Regions from separate parts of the Paeniglutamicibacter sp. NPDC091659 genome, predicted to be linked through region 1. Evidence: riboswitches for the same ligand, from Rfam matches in the RefSeq annotation. Region 1 holds a riboswitch; the other holds the start of a gene.

Region 1 (7,203 bases):
CTCACTGATTGCACAGCGCAATTCCTTCGACATCGCCACGGGCAACGACGCCGACGCCGACCGCCACGGCATCGTCACCCCGGATGCCGGGCTGATGAACCCGAACCACTTCCTGGCCGTGGCCATCGAGTACCTGTACTCCAACCGCAGCGGCTGGTCCAAGGACGCCTCGATCGGCAAGACCCTTGTGTCCTCCTCCATGATCGACCGCGTCGCCGCGGACCTCGGCCGCAAGCTGGTGGAGGTCCCGGTGGGCTTCAAGTGGTTCGTGCCGGGTCTGCTGGACGGCTCGGGCGCCTTCGGCGGCGAGGAATCCGCCGGCGCATCGTTCCTGCGCCACGACGGCACCACCTGGACCACCGACAAGGACGGCATCATCATGTCCCTGCTGGCCAGCGAAATCACGGCAACCACGGGTTCCACCCCGTCGGTGCACTACGCACGCCTGGCCGAAACCCACGGGGCGCCCAGCTACGCGCGCATCGACGCCCCGGCCACCCGCGAGCAGAAGGCAAAGCTCGGCAGCCTGTCGGCAACCGACGTCACGGCCGACGAGCTTGCCGGCGAACCCATCACGGCGCGGCTGACCGAGGCCCCGGGCAACGGGGCGAAGATCGGCGGCCTGAAGGTCACCACCGAAAACGCCTGGTTCGCGGCGCGCCCGTCGGGCACCGAGGACGTCTACAAGATCTACGCGGAGTCCTTCCTCGGCGACGAACACTTGGCCCGGGTGCAGGCCGAGGCCAAGACGATCGTTGATTCGGTGCTCGGCTAGAAACCGCTAAACGGCCGGCGGGAATCGACATGGATTCCCGCCGGCCGCCGGTTTTTTGGTGCGCCTGTTTTTGGTTGGGCTGCTTCTGGTTGGGCTAGAGCAGCCTGTCGATGATCTTGCTCTTCGCCCAGGTGTACGGCGGGTAGATCGCCTTGAGCGTGTCGACCACCGCGGTCTTGACCATGACCGGGCGCATCTGCGAGAGCCGCTCGAAGCCGTGGCGGCCGTGGTAGGAACCCATGCCGGAGGCCCCGACCCCGCCGAAGGGAAGCGACGGCACCGCAAGGTGCAGGTTCGGGGCGTTGTGCACGATCGCCCCGGCACGCACCTGGTCGCCGAAGGACGACTGCAGGCGCGGGTTCTCGCTGAACAGGTAGGCGGCCAGCGGGTTGGGGCGCGAGTTGATGAAGCGCACCGCAGCGTCGAAGCTCTCGACCTTCATGATCGGCAGGATCGGCCCGAAGATTTCCTCCTGCATGAGCGGGGAATCCGGATCGACGTTGATCATCACCGTGGGTTCGATCTTCAGCGTCGCCTCGTCGTATCCGCCGCCGATCACCACTTCCCCCTGCTCCAGGTAGGAGACGAGCCTGTTGAAGTGCGCCCGGTTGACGATCCGCCCGTAGTCGCGGCTCTCCAACGGGGACTTTCCGTAGAACCCGGTGATGGCCTTGGCCAGCTGCTTTTCCAGGGTCTCGGCCGCATTCCCGACGGCCAGCACGTAGTCGGGCGCCACGCAGGTCTGGCCCGCGTTCATGAACTTGCCGTAGGCCAGGCGACGGGCGACGGCCGCGTGGGATCCGTCCATCACCACGGCCGGGGACTTGCCGCCCAGTTCAAGGGTGACGGGCGTCAGGTGTTCGGCCGCGGCACGGGCCACGATCCGCCCGACCTTTTCCCCGCCGGTGTAGAAGATGTGGTCGAACTGCTGCTCCAGAAGGACCTTGCTGGTGCCGGCGCCGCCCTGGACCACCGCGTAGGCACGCTGGTCCAGGAACTGCGGGATCAGCTTCCCCAGCGCGATCGACGTGGCGGGGGCCAGCTCCGAGGGCTTGAGCACCGCCACGTTGCCCGCGGCGATGGCGGCAACCAGCGGGGCCAGCATGAGCTGCAGCGGGTAGTTCCAGGCGCCGATGATGAGCACCACGCCGAGCGGCTGCGGCTCGATCTTGGCCGCCGCGGGGTGCAGCGCCAGCGGGATCTTCACCGCCTTGGATTCCATCCACTCCGAAAGGTGCAGCTGGGCGTGGTCGATCTCGGCGCGCACCATGTCGATTTCGGTCAGCTTCGCCTCGACCGCGCCCTTGCCCAGGTCGTCGGCCAGCGCATCGATGAAGTCCTGCTGGTGCGCATCCAGCATGCGTTCCAGGGCCTTGAGCTGCGATGCCCTGAAGCGCCTCGGGTGCGCCAGGCGCGTGGCCACCACGTCGTGCATGGCGTCGACGATCTCGACGATCCTTGCCGGATTCTCCGCGACGACACGGGGTAGCTCAAGCTCGTTCGACGCCGCGCTCTCCAGGGGAGCCACGGGTTCGGAAGTGTAAGGAAAAATGCCCATACCCAGAGCCTACGGCGCGGCCGCCTGCTCCGACAGCCTGCCGCGCCCGGCGGGCCTGACCCGAAACGCCGGCGGAGGAAATGTAGTTGCACCGAGGGCCCGACCGTGGGGTAGGCTCGCGCTTAGTGACACGGGGTGTTGGCGCGCATGCGCACCAACTGAGATAAGACCCGTCGCACCTGATCTAGTTCGTACTAGCGGAGGGATGTTGCTAATGGAATCCATTGCGCCTTCATTTGTTGTAAGCCCCGGCGAGCTGGCCGACTGCGTGTCGGCCCTGCGCGCCTCCACCCCCCTGATCCAGTGCATCACCAACACTGTGGTCACCAATTTCACGGCCAATGTGCTGCTGGCCGCCGGCGCCTCGCCGGCCATGGCCGACCTGCCCGGGGAGGCCGGCGACTTTGCCGCGATCGCCTCCGGAACCCTCGTCAATCTGGGAACCCCCTACGCCGAACAGCGCGCCGGAGCCCTTGAGGCCGTCGCCGCCGCCAACGCCGCGGGCACGCCGTGGGTGCTGGACCCGGTGGCCGTGGGGGCCCTGCGGGTCCGCACCGAGCTGGCCTTCGAGCTGCGCGGGCTGAACCCGACCGTCATCCGCGGCAACGCCTCCGAAATCATGGTGCTGGCGGAGTCCGGCACCGGCGGCCGCGGGGTCGAGTCGACGGACTCGGTGGAATCCGCAGCCTCCCACGCCCGCTCCCTGGCCCTGCGCACCGGAGCCGTGGTCGCGGTTTCCGGTCCACGGGACCTGGTGACCGACGGCGCCCGGACCGTGCTGGTGCACGGCGGCAGCAGCCTGCTGACGCGCGTGACCGGTGGCGGCTGCGCCCTCGGTGCCATCTGTGCCGCATTCGTTGCCGTCCACGACGACGCGCTGGTCGCGACGGTCGCGGCGCACGCGTTCTACTCGGCAGCCGCCGAGCGCGCGGAACTGCTCAGCAACGGGCCCGGCTCCTTCGCGGTGAACTTCCTCGATGCGTTGGCCCTGGTCGGCCCGCAGGAACTGATGGAAAAGGCGGTGCTTTCCTGATGCGGGATCTCAGCGTTTACCTGGTTGCCGATTCGGCCTCGACCGCCGGCCGGCCGCTGGACGAAATCATTGCCGCGGCTGTCGCCGGCGGCGTCAAGACGGTCCAGCTGCGTTGCAAGGACATGCCTGCGGCCGAATTCCTGGAGGTGGTCCGCAAGTCCTCCGTGCACACAGAGGGACGGGCCGACCTGCTGGTCAACGACCGCGTCGACGTGTACCTGGCCGCCCGAGCTTCGGGTGCCAGCGTGCAGGGCGTACACATCGGCCAGTCCGACATCCCCGCCGAACTGGTCCGTGCGCTGATCGGCCCCGATGCGGTGCTGGGCCTGAGCGCCTCAAAGGACGCGCAAATCGCCGCAGCCAGCGAGCTCAACGCCCGCTTCCCCGGAACCATCGACTACCTGGGCGTCGGGGCGGTCCACGCGACCCCCACCAAGAAGGACCATCCCGAACCACTCGGCCATGCGGGCCTGGCCCGCGCGGTCGGCCAAAGCACGCTGCCGTGCGTGGCCATCGGCGGCCTCGGATTGGTCGACATCGACGGCATCGTCGACGGCGGGGCCGCCGGCATGGCCGTGGTCCGCGCCATCTGCTCGGCGGAGGACCCGCAGGCGGCCAGCGCCGAACTGCTCACAACGTGGGAAGCCGCCTGGGCAGGGGCATCCCGATGAGCGAAGACCTCACGCAAGACATCAAGAACATCCTGTCCATTGCCGGTTCCGACCCCTCCGGCGGCGCCGGCATCCAGGCCGACCTGAAGTCGATTGGCGCCTGCGGCGGCTACGGGATGGCCGTCATCAGCGCGCTCACCGCCCAAAACACGCACGGGGTGCGGGCCGTCCATGTGCCGCCGGCGCAATTCCTGGGCGAACAGCTGCTTGCCGTGTCCGACGACGTGGCCATCGACGCCATCAAGATCGGCATGCTGGCAAACGTCGGGATCATCGACACGCTCACCGACTGGCTGGCCGCAACGCGCCTGTCTGCCCCGGTTCCGGTGGTCCTTGACCCTGTCATGATCGCCACCAGCGGCGACAGGCTGCTCGACGCCGACGCCGAGGACGCCCTGCGCCGGCTCATGGAACACGCCGACGTGCTGACCCCGAACATCCCCGAGCTGGCCGTCATCGCCCGCGCGGAGGTCGCAACGACCTGGGAAGAGGTCATTTCCCAGGCTCGGCAGGTCGCCGCGACCTATTCGGTGCTGGTGCTGGCCAAAGGCGGCCACCTGGCCGGGTCCGACTGCCCCGATGCGCTCATCGACGCCGACGGGGTGCTGCACGAGGTCGTCTCCCCACGCCTTGACACCCGGAACACCCACGGCACCGGGTGTTCCTTCTCCTCGGCCCTGGCCACGCACTACGCGCGGACCGGCGACTGGGTCGAGTCGCTCATCGCGTCCAAGTGCTGGCTGACCGCCGCGATCGCCGGGGCCGACCAGCTGCGGGTCGGCAGCGGGAACGGCCCGATCAACCACCTGGGTTCGTTCTGGGCCGGCGAACCGCTGGCCACCGCCGACGACTCCATGTGGCTGTGGTGGGAAGCGATCGAATCCATCCGCGGGGGAATCGACGACCTCGCCTTCATCCGCGGGCTGAAGGACGGAACGCTGGAGCGTGCCGACTTCGAGGACTACCTGGGGCAGGACTCCCTGTACCTGCGCACCTATGCGCGGGTCATGTCCCGGGCCTCCGAGCTGGCACCGGCCACCGAGGACCAGCGGTTCTGGGCGGCGAACGCCAGCGGCTGCCTGGAGGAGGAACTCACGCTGCACCGCGGGCGGCTTCAGGAGCGTGTGCCGGAACCCAGCGGCACCACCACCGCCTACCTGAACCACCTGGTGTCGTGCTCCAACGACTACGCGGTGCTGGTGGCGGCCCTGCTTCCGTGTTTCTGGATCTACCAGGACGTCGGCTCGCGGCTGGCCGCGGCGAACCACGCCGCCCACCCGTACAACGACTGGCTGTCCACTTACTCCTCCCCCGAGTTCGACAAGTCGACGGCCCAGGCCATCGAGGTCTGCCGGACGCTCTTCGACGCGGCGGACGCGCGGACGCGCCGGGACATGTGGACGGCCTTCGAGGCTTCCAGCGCCCACGAGCTGCACTTCTTCGCGCAGACGGCCGCCGACCGCCAGGGTGCCGATCGCTGAACCGGTGGGTAAAATGCCAAACGGGTTTCCCGTCGTTTCGTTCTTCGTGTTACCCGTTTGGCACCACCCATCTTGAACTCTCGCGCCCGGAAGGCACCCATGAGCAACCGATTCGGCATTGGCTGGAAACTGCACGGCAACGGCAAGACCATCACCCCGGGCACCGCGGTGGCGCCCGACGAGCGTCTGGCCTGGCCGCAGACCATCGGGGTGGGCGTCCAGCACGTCATGGCCATGTTCGGCGCCACGGTGCTCGTGCCGACGATCACCGGCTTCCCGGTCACCACCACGCTGCTGTTCACGGGCCTGGGCACCCTGCTGTTCCTGCTCATCACCGCGGGCCGGGTGCCCAGCTACCTGGGTTCCTCCTTCGCGTTCATTGCGCCCGTCACCGGGGCGATGGCCACGCGCGGGATGGGCGGGGCACTCGGCGGGATCGTGATGGCCGGCGCCTGCCTGTTCATCGTGGGGCTCATCGTGCAGAAGGCCGGCACCGGCTGGATCCACGCGTTGATGCCGCCGGTGGTCATGGGCACCATCGTCGCGCTGATCGGGCTGAACCTGGCCACCACCACCACCGAGAAGATCACAGAAGTCCCGCTGACCACCTTTGCCACGGTGCTTGCGATCGTCGTGTCCACGGTGTTCTTCCGCGGCATGCTCGGGCGCCTGTCCATCCTGCTGGGCATCATCGTCGGCTACCTGGTGGCCTGGGCGCAGGGGCAGGTCGACTTCTCGAAGATCGGCGACGCCCCCTGGATCGGGCTGCCGCACTTCTCCACACCCACCTTCCACCTGGACACCCTCACATTGTTCCTGCCCGTGGTGTTCGTGCTGATCGCCGAGAACGTCGGCCACGTGAAGACCGTGGCGCTGATGACCGGCAAGGAACTTGACGACGTGAACGGCCGCGCACTGATGGCCGACGGCGCCGCGACAGTGATCGCCGGCTTCGGCGGCGGCTCCGGCACCACCACCTACGCGGAGAACATCGGCGTCATGGCCTCCTCGCGCGTCTACTCGACGGCCGCCTACTGGATTGCCGGCATGGTCGCCATCGCCCTGGCGTTCCTGCCGAAGTTCGGCGTGCTGATCAACACCATCCCCGCCGGCGTGGCCGGCGGCGCCGGCATCGTGCTCTACGGCATGATCGCGATCGTCGGCGCCCGGCTCTGGGTGCAGAACAAGGTCGACTTCTCCAACCCGATCAACCTGATGACGGCCGGCACCGGCCTGATCATCGCGATCGCGCTCTTCGGCACCAACGTGCTCTCGATCGGCACCATGTCCTTCGGCGGCATCGCGCTGGGCACCGCGGCCACCCTGGTGGTCTTCCACCTGATGCGCGCCATCGCCCGTGCCCGCGGCACGGAGCCGACCGACACCGAGGAAATCGGCGGCGCCACCCACTCGAAGATCGGCTGACGACGCAAAGGCGCGAAGCCCGGCAAAAGGTCCAGTTGGATCCTTTGCCGGGCTCCATGCGTTTTGCAGTTCAGTTGACCACGATCGGCGGCTCTGCCTGGAGTTCCTCTTCGACCGTCAGCTTCTTGATGCTGGAGGTCAGCGGCGATCCATCCTCCCGCTGCATGGCGAACACCGCGTCAATGGTGGGCGCGCCATCCAGCAATGGTCCCTGGCCCTGCAGCGGGATGTCCAGGCGCGGGGTTTCCCGCGCCAGGGCG
Region 2 (7,203 bases), on a different contig from region 1:
GGAACGCCGAGTCCCTCAGCTCGTCCTTCGCGTTCACGTTCGCGCCGTGCTCCATGAGTTCGCGCGCCGCCTCGATCGCGTTGGCCCTGGTTGCGGCGAGCAGCGCCGTCCGCGCGTCCTCCCCGCGGTAGTCCACGGGGGCGCCGGCCTCCAGCAGCCTGCCCACCTCGGCCGTGTCGTTGACCGATGCCGCGTGGATCAAGGCATGTCCCAGGACCGCCGCGGCGTCGGGATTCAAGGTTGCCGTGGGCGGGGTCGCCGGTGCCACGGACCCCGGCACGCCCGAGGTGGGGATGCCGCAGGCGCCGAGGCACAGGAGCGCGGCAATGACCGAACACGTGACCAGCTTCCGTACCGCGGGCGTCTTGGACATGGCCTCATCCTATTTCGCGGCAGGGGCGTGGTCGAGGCCATCGGGCGTCAGATTCCCGGCGCCAACGGCAACCTTGGTCCTCTGGCCTAGCGTCGCGCCCCGGCCTCCCGCAGCAGCCGGGCCACGGCGCCTTGCTGCATCCGCAGCGCATGCCCGAGCGCCGTGGTGCCTTCGGAATCCTCGATGTCCAGGTCCGCGCCGGCCGCGATCAGCAGCCGAACGACTTCCTGGTGGGCCGTGCCGCCGTCGCCCAGGACGACGGCCTCCAGCAGGCAGGTCCAGCCCAAGTTGTTCACGTGGTCCACGTCGATCCGGGTTGCCAGGAGCAACCCGATGGTTTCAAGGTGGGCGCGTTCGCAGGCGGGGATCAGCGCCGTGCCGCCGTAGCGGTTGATGCTGGCCACGTCGGCCCCGTGCTCGAGGGTGAGCGCCAGGATTTCGTCCAGGCCCTCGGCCCCGGCGTAGAGGAACGCCGAATCGGACATCGCGTCCTTGGCATTCACGTCGGCCCCCGCAAGGACCAGCTCGCGCACGGCCTCCACGGCGTTGGCGCGGGTCGCCACCACCAGCACCGGCCGATCCCGTGCATCCCGGTGGTCGGGGTTGGCCCCGGCCTCGAGCAGCCTGCGCACCCCGGGGCCGTCGTTCGCCACGGCCGCGGCCAGCAGCGCCGGGCCCAGCGCCGCGGCATTTTCGTTGGCGGTTTCGGGTGCGGCCCCGCGCGTGGGTGCCGGGGTTTCCGGAGCCCCGGTCTCCGGGGTGCTGCAGGCGCTCACCGCCAACAGCGCAGCAAGCAACGAACCAGTGGTCAGGACGCGAACCGGGCGTGGAAGGGGCATGGGCCCCATACTAGTTTCGGACCGCCGACGTGGTCGAGGCCCGGGACGTCCCGTGCCCCCGCGCCGGCCTGCTGCGGGGGAACACGGGACGGAATCCCGGTCTAGACCTTGGCCGGGACTTCCAGTTCGGGCAGATAGACCTTGCCCCCGGAGGCCAGGAACTCCCGGCTCTTGGCCCGCATCCCGTCGTACATCTGGGCGATGGCGGCCTGCGACTCGGCCGACCCGTACTCGTCCCTGATGTCCTGGCTGATGCGCATCGAGCAGAACTTCGGGCCGCACATGGAGCAGAAGTGCGCGGTCTTGGCCGGCTCGGCGGGCAGCGTCTCGTCGTGGAAGGACTCGGCGGTGACCGGGTCCAGCGACAGGGCGAACTGGTCGCGCCAGCGGAACTCGAAGCGCGCCTTGGACAGGGCGTCGTCCCGCGCGGAGGCACCCGGGTGCCCCTTGGCCAGGTCCGCGGCGTGGGCGGCGATCTTGTAGGTGATCACCCCGGTCTTCACGTCGTCCTTGTTCGGCAGGCCCAAGTGCTCCTTGGGCGTCACGTAGCAGAGCATGGCCGTGCCGTAGCGGGCGATCTCCGTGGCGCCGATCGCGCTGGTGATGTGGTCGTAGCCCGGTGCGATGTCGGTGACCAGCGGGCCGAGCGTGTAGAAGGGCGCGCCCTTGCACAGCTCCTGCTGGCGTTCGACGTTCTCCCGCACCAGGTGGAACGGGATGTGCCCGGGGCCCTCGACCATGACCTGCACGTCGTATTCCCAGGCCCTGGCCGTCAGCTCCGCGAGGGTGTCCAGCTCCGCGAACTGGGCCGCGTCGTTGGCGTCGGCGATCGATCCGGGGCGCAGCCCGTCGCCGAGCGAGAACGCGACGTCGTACTGGGCGAAGATCTCGCACAGCTCGTCGAAGTGCGTGTAGAGGAAGTTCTCCTGGTGGTGGGCCAGGCACCAGCCGGCCATGATGGCACCGCCGCGCGAGACGATGCCGGTGACCCGGTTGGCCGTCAGCGGCACGTAGCGCAACAGCACGCCCGCGTGGATGGTCATGTAGTCGACGCCCTGCTCGCACTGCTCGATCACCGTGTCGCGGAAGATCTCCCAGGTCAGTGCGTTGGCCTCGCCGTTGACCTTTTCCAGAGCCTGGTAGATCGGCACGGTGCCGATGGGAACCGGGGCGTTGCGGATCAGCCATTCGCGGGTGGTGTGGATGTCGTCGCCGGTGGACAGGTCCATCACGGTGTCGGCGCCCCACCGGGTGGCCCACTGCAGCTTGTCGACCTCCTCGGCAATGGAACTTGTCACCGCGGAGTTGCCGATGTTGGCGTTGATCTTCACCAGGAACGCCTTGCCGATGACCATTGGCTCGGACTCGGGGTGGTTGATGTTGTTCGGGATGATCGCCCGGCCGGCCGCGACCTCGCTGCGCACCAGCTCCACGTCACAGTTCTCGCGCAGGGCGACGAAGCGCATTTCCGGGGTGGTGATGCCCCGGCGGGCGTAGTGCATCTGGGTCACCCGTTTCCCGGGATCCGCGCGCCGGGGTTCCGGCTTGGCTCCCTTCCACTCGGCCGAGGCGGCCCCCCGGCGCATCGCCGACTTGCCGTCGTCGAGCAGGTTGCGTTCGCGGCCCGCGTACGTCTCGGTGTCCGAGCGGTCCGCGATCCACGGCGCGCGGAACGGCGGCAGCCCCACGACCGGGTCGCTGCCCGGACCCGCGGTGCGGTACACCCGCAGCGGGGCGTTGGGCTGGCCGCCGGGGGAGGGTTCCAGCGCGATCTCGGTCACCGGGACCCGGATCCCGGAATCGGCATCCTCGAGGTAGGCCAGCGAGTGGGACCTCAGGGATTGGGTTTCGGTTGCCTCGGGGGCGTCTTGGGCAGGGTTGATCGTTGTTTCGATGGTGCTCAAGGAGTACTCACTTCCTTCGCCGGCATTACCCGGACAGGTTCAACGGTCGCAAGCTGCGTCAGCTCGATCTCAGCCCCTGCAAGGGCTCCCGTGTGGTCGTAAGTGAAGCTACAGCACATTCCGCCGAAGGGTCAAATGTAACGTCGGACACGCGTGGCGCCGCCTCGACACCGAGCCGTGGGTGCCGCCGATCGCCCGGCGACGGCGGAACGCGGGTCGGGTGTGCCGAAGAATCGCGACCGCGGGAGCAGCTCCCGGGGTGCCGGACTTCGCCGCATGGCCGGGAGTATGGCAAAATGGATTCTTGGGTCTACTGGGTTCTGCTCCTGCCGCAGGGGGAACGAGTCAACAGTTGATCCGCCGAGGATCCGCAAACGGGTCCCGGTACCAAGCTTCGGAACACCAAATCTTTCTGCCGTCGCGCTTTTGTGCGTCGGGGAAAATAAGTGTCCCGTGTCTAAGGTAGGTGACCTGCGGCGTCTGCCTAGGAGATGCATTCATGCATATTCTCGACTCTGTCGATGCAGCCTCGCTGCGCACCGATGTCCCGGCTTTCCGCCCGGGTGACACCGTCAAGGTTCACGTAAACATCATCGAAGGCAAGAACTCCCGTGTCCAGGTCTTCCAGGGCTTCGTCCTTGGTCGCCAGGGTGACGGCGTTCGCGAAACCTTCACCGTTCGCAAGGTCTCCTTCGGCGTCGGCGTAGAGCGTACCTTCCCGGTACACTCCCCGGTCCTCGAAAAGATCGAACTGGTTTCCCGCGGCGACGTTCGCCGTGCGAAGCTGTTCTACATGCGCGATCGCCACGGCAAGGCTGCGAAGATCCGCGAAAAGCGCGACTTCCGCACCGCCAAGTAGTAAGAAAAGCGAGAACCTTCGTTTCCGCCTTCGCGCGGTCACGGGGATCCATCGTGGATCAACCTACAGAATCGGAAAGTTTTTCCGCTTCAGCAAAGCGCCGGTCCCGTTCGCGGGGCTGGCGCTTTGCCGTTGGCGCCCTCATGGCCGCGGCAGTGATCACCTTGGTGATCCGTGCAACGATCATTGATTTCTACTACATCGGTTCCGCCTCCATGGAATCGACGTTGAACCCCGGTGACGGGCTCTTGGTGAACCGCCTTGCCTACAAGTCAGAGCCCATCAAGCGCGGCGACATCATCATTTTTGACGGCCGTGGCTCCTTCCTGCCCTATCAAAGTCCCAATGCCGTGGATTCCCTTGCCTGGGCACTTCGCCTTGCCGGCAACGACTCGGTGTACGTCAAGCGTGTCATCGGCGTGGCAGGGGACACCGTCGCCTGCTGCGGGCCGGACGGCAAGCTCAGCGTCAACGGCCATCCGCTGGATGAGCCCTACCTCTATGCCGGCGACAAGCCCAGCGAGCAGGAGTTCACCGCCAAGGTTCCGCACGGCCGCATTTGGGTCATGGGCGACCACCGCTCGGTCTCCGAGGACTCCCGGGCGTTGCTCGGTGCGCCCGGCGGCGGCATGATTTCTGTCGACAGGGTCCTAGGGCAGGCCCGTGAGGTCATTTGGCCGCTCGACCGCAAGCGTCCCGTGGGCGACGGAACCACGGAGCCAGACACCGCATCGGCGCCCGAGTAGCAGCCAGGCCCCTCGGATTCCCCGCCACACATGAGCGGTTGCGGGGCTCCCAAGGTGTCGCCGCAATAGTGGCGCCGGGACTTCGTTCCCGCATGGCCTCGGGTTAGAGTGACACCCTGCGGTCAAACGTTGCTCGTTTTGTGCCCGGTCCGGATGTCCCCAACGCATCCGAGAATGCAACATGCCGGACACCACCTCGATGGGGAGAACACCACATGCACGAATCGTCACTGACCTTCCTAAGGCGTGCCGGTGTTGCCGCCGCCACCGCGGCCTTCGTGATGGGCAGCAGTCTCGTGGCCGGACCCCCGCCGGCAACCGCCGGGCAGACGTCGAATCCCGGCGTCACGACGCTAACCGCCATCACCGCGGCCGCATCTGATGTTCGGGATGAGGATTTGCCCCAAGGGCTTGCCGAGGCGGTGAAGCGCGACCTGGGCATGGGCGTCGAAGAGTTCAGGGCCCAGGGCGAGCTCGTTGCCGTTGCGGATCGGCTCCGCACGGATCTACGGAAGGCAAAACTCAAGGGATCCTTTGCCATTGAGGGCAACAAGATAGCCGTCAAGGTCGGTGTTGCTGCACATGCCGCCGTCACCCAAAAGCTGGACACGCTGACGCGGGGCACCGGGGTCGAGCTCGCAATTTCCACTGACGAAGCGAGCACAGCGTCCGCTTCCGCGACTGCCCCCGCACCGACCAAGAAGAGTCCTACGGACGTCGATGAGCTGTACAGGGCGTACGTTGCGTCGGTCGATCCAGACACGCTCAGCCAACTCCAGGCGGTCATGGAGACCGCCGACGGCTTCGTGATCCGCTCCGGCGGAGGCGCCAAGGACGCACCTGCCCGTCCCGCCGCGCGCGTCCTGACGTCCGGCGGCAATCTGACCCCGGAGGAATTCGCGACCCAGTACCCCGATGTCAGCATCCACGATGCCGAGGGACCCGCAACCGTGTCAGCGTCCAACGACGTGCTCGGCGGTATGGCGTACAGTGCGCCATTCGGCCAGGGCTACACCTTGTGTTCGGTGGGTTTCAACGGTTTCAATGCCACTGGCGCCCGCGCCGCACTCTCGGCCGGCCACTGCACGCGTGACGGGCAGATTGATCAGGTCTTTGTTGCCGAGCACAGCGCACCGGATGCACTCGTGGATCCGAGTGCCCCATTCGGTGCCCCATTCGGTTCCTTCGGCTTCTCCCAATTCGGTGGCCCCGGCAACACCGCAATCCTTACCGACGGCACACATGTGCTTGGAAACATTGGCACCGACATTTCGGTGCTGGACAAGATCGATCCTTCACTGCGGCAGCAACCGCTAGTCACCGACTGGAAGAAAGGCGTCGATGAGCGTGATTCCGGAACCAAGGTTACGGGAGTGGCAAGCGCCGTCATCGGGTCACCCGTCTGCAAGTCAGGCCGGACAACGGGCTGGACCTGTGACCTGGTTGACGAGGTGGGGATCTTCTTCGTCGGAGGGTTCAAGAACAACACCACGGACCTTCGCGGCATCCGCGGCTTTGGCATGCCCAACCCCAAGTTCTCCAAGGCCTTCGAGGGCGATTCCGGCGGGTCGGTCATTTCAGGCGGCAACGCGGTGGGGATTACCAGCGCGATTTCTGGGAACAAACAGGATGAACGGAGCCGTGCCTATTTCGCCGACATCAAACAAGCGCTCAAGCAGGCCAAGGGCTACACCATCAAGCTCTTTGTCAACGCCCCCAAACTCACCACGCCGGCCAAGGGTGCGAGCCTGAAGGCCGGTGCGAAGATTTCCGGAACGGTTGCATCGGCACCATCCGGCTCGACGGTCCAGGTGGTCTCCTCCGGCAAGAAGATCGCCACGGCCAAGATCTCCAAGGGCGCCTTCAGCTTCAAGGCCCCTGAAAAGCTCGGCACGTTCACGTTCACGGTTCAGACGGCCAAGGGCTTCAGCAAGTCCCGAGCCACCTCGGGTTCCGTCAAGCTGGCCATGCCGGCCCCGAGATTCACGGCACCCAAAAACGGGGCGACCACCGCCGGTGCCGTGACCAAGATTGCCGGCAAGGGATTTCCCGGCGCCACGGTCAAGCTCTCCGGCGCCGTCAAGGGCAAGGCAACGGTCAACAAGGACGGCAACTGGAGCAAAAAGACAAGCGCACTGGGATACGGCGGACACAAGATCATCGCTACGCAGTCCAAGGGCTCCTACGTCTCCCGGGCGACTGTCGTTTCCTTCAAGGTTGCCGTTCGCGCCCCGGTCATTGCCGCCCCGGCACGCGACAGGGTCTCGACCAAGGCGCCGCGCGCCATTTCGGGAACCGGCATTCCAGGGGCCACGCTGAAGCTCAGCGGGGCAGTCACCAAGAGCCTTGTCATCGGCGGGGACGGCACGTGGAGCGTCAAGCTGAAGCGCACCTGGTCCTACGGCAGCCACGGCATCAAGGCAACGCAGAAAGTCGGCAAGCACACCTCGGGAAGCGCCCGGACCAGCTTCAAGCTCATCCC

Evidence for each region. A riboswitch is a leader RNA that binds a small molecule or an ion and turns the genes downstream of it on or off. The one in region 1 is predicted to bind thiamine pyrophosphate.
Region 2: another riboswitch for thiamine pyrophosphate. It lies ahead of thiC (phosphomethylpyrimidine synthase ThiC); the one in region 1 lies ahead of thiM (hydroxyethylthiazole kinase).

What each region holds. Positions count from the first base shown of each region.
Region 1 covers NZ_JBIVTO010000001.1:30,694-37,896, forward strand. The annotation lists gene pgm (phosphoglucomutase (alpha-D-glucose-1,6-bisphosphate-dependent)) at 1-775, shown strand, start outside; gene ACIQLF_RS00170 (aldehyde dehydrogenase family protein) at 870-2,333, opposite strand; TPP riboswitch at 2,455-2,556, shown strand; gene thiM (hydroxyethylthiazole kinase) at 2,548-3,366, shown strand; gene thiE (thiamine phosphate synthase) at 3,366-4,037, shown strand; gene thiD (bifunctional hydroxymethylpyrimidine kinase/phosphomethylpyrimidine kinase) at 4,034-5,518, shown strand; gene ACIQLF_RS00190 (uracil-xanthine permease family protein) at 5,618-6,943, shown strand; gene ACIQLF_RS00195 (HAD-IA family hydrolase) at 7,014-7,203, opposite strand, start outside.
Region 2 covers NZ_JBIVTO010000002.1:517,003-524,205, reverse strand. The annotation lists gene ACIQLF_RS07465 (ankyrin repeat domain-containing protein) at 1-373, opposite strand, end outside; gene ACIQLF_RS07460 (ankyrin repeat domain-containing protein) at 460-1,212, opposite strand; gene thiC (phosphomethylpyrimidine synthase ThiC) at 1,314-3,116, opposite strand; TPP riboswitch at 3,111-3,218, opposite strand; gene rplS (50S ribosomal protein L19) at 3,616-3,975, shown strand; gene lepB (signal peptidase I) at 4,119-4,721, shown strand; gene ACIQLF_RS07440 (S1 family peptidase) at 4,937-7,203, shown strand, end outside.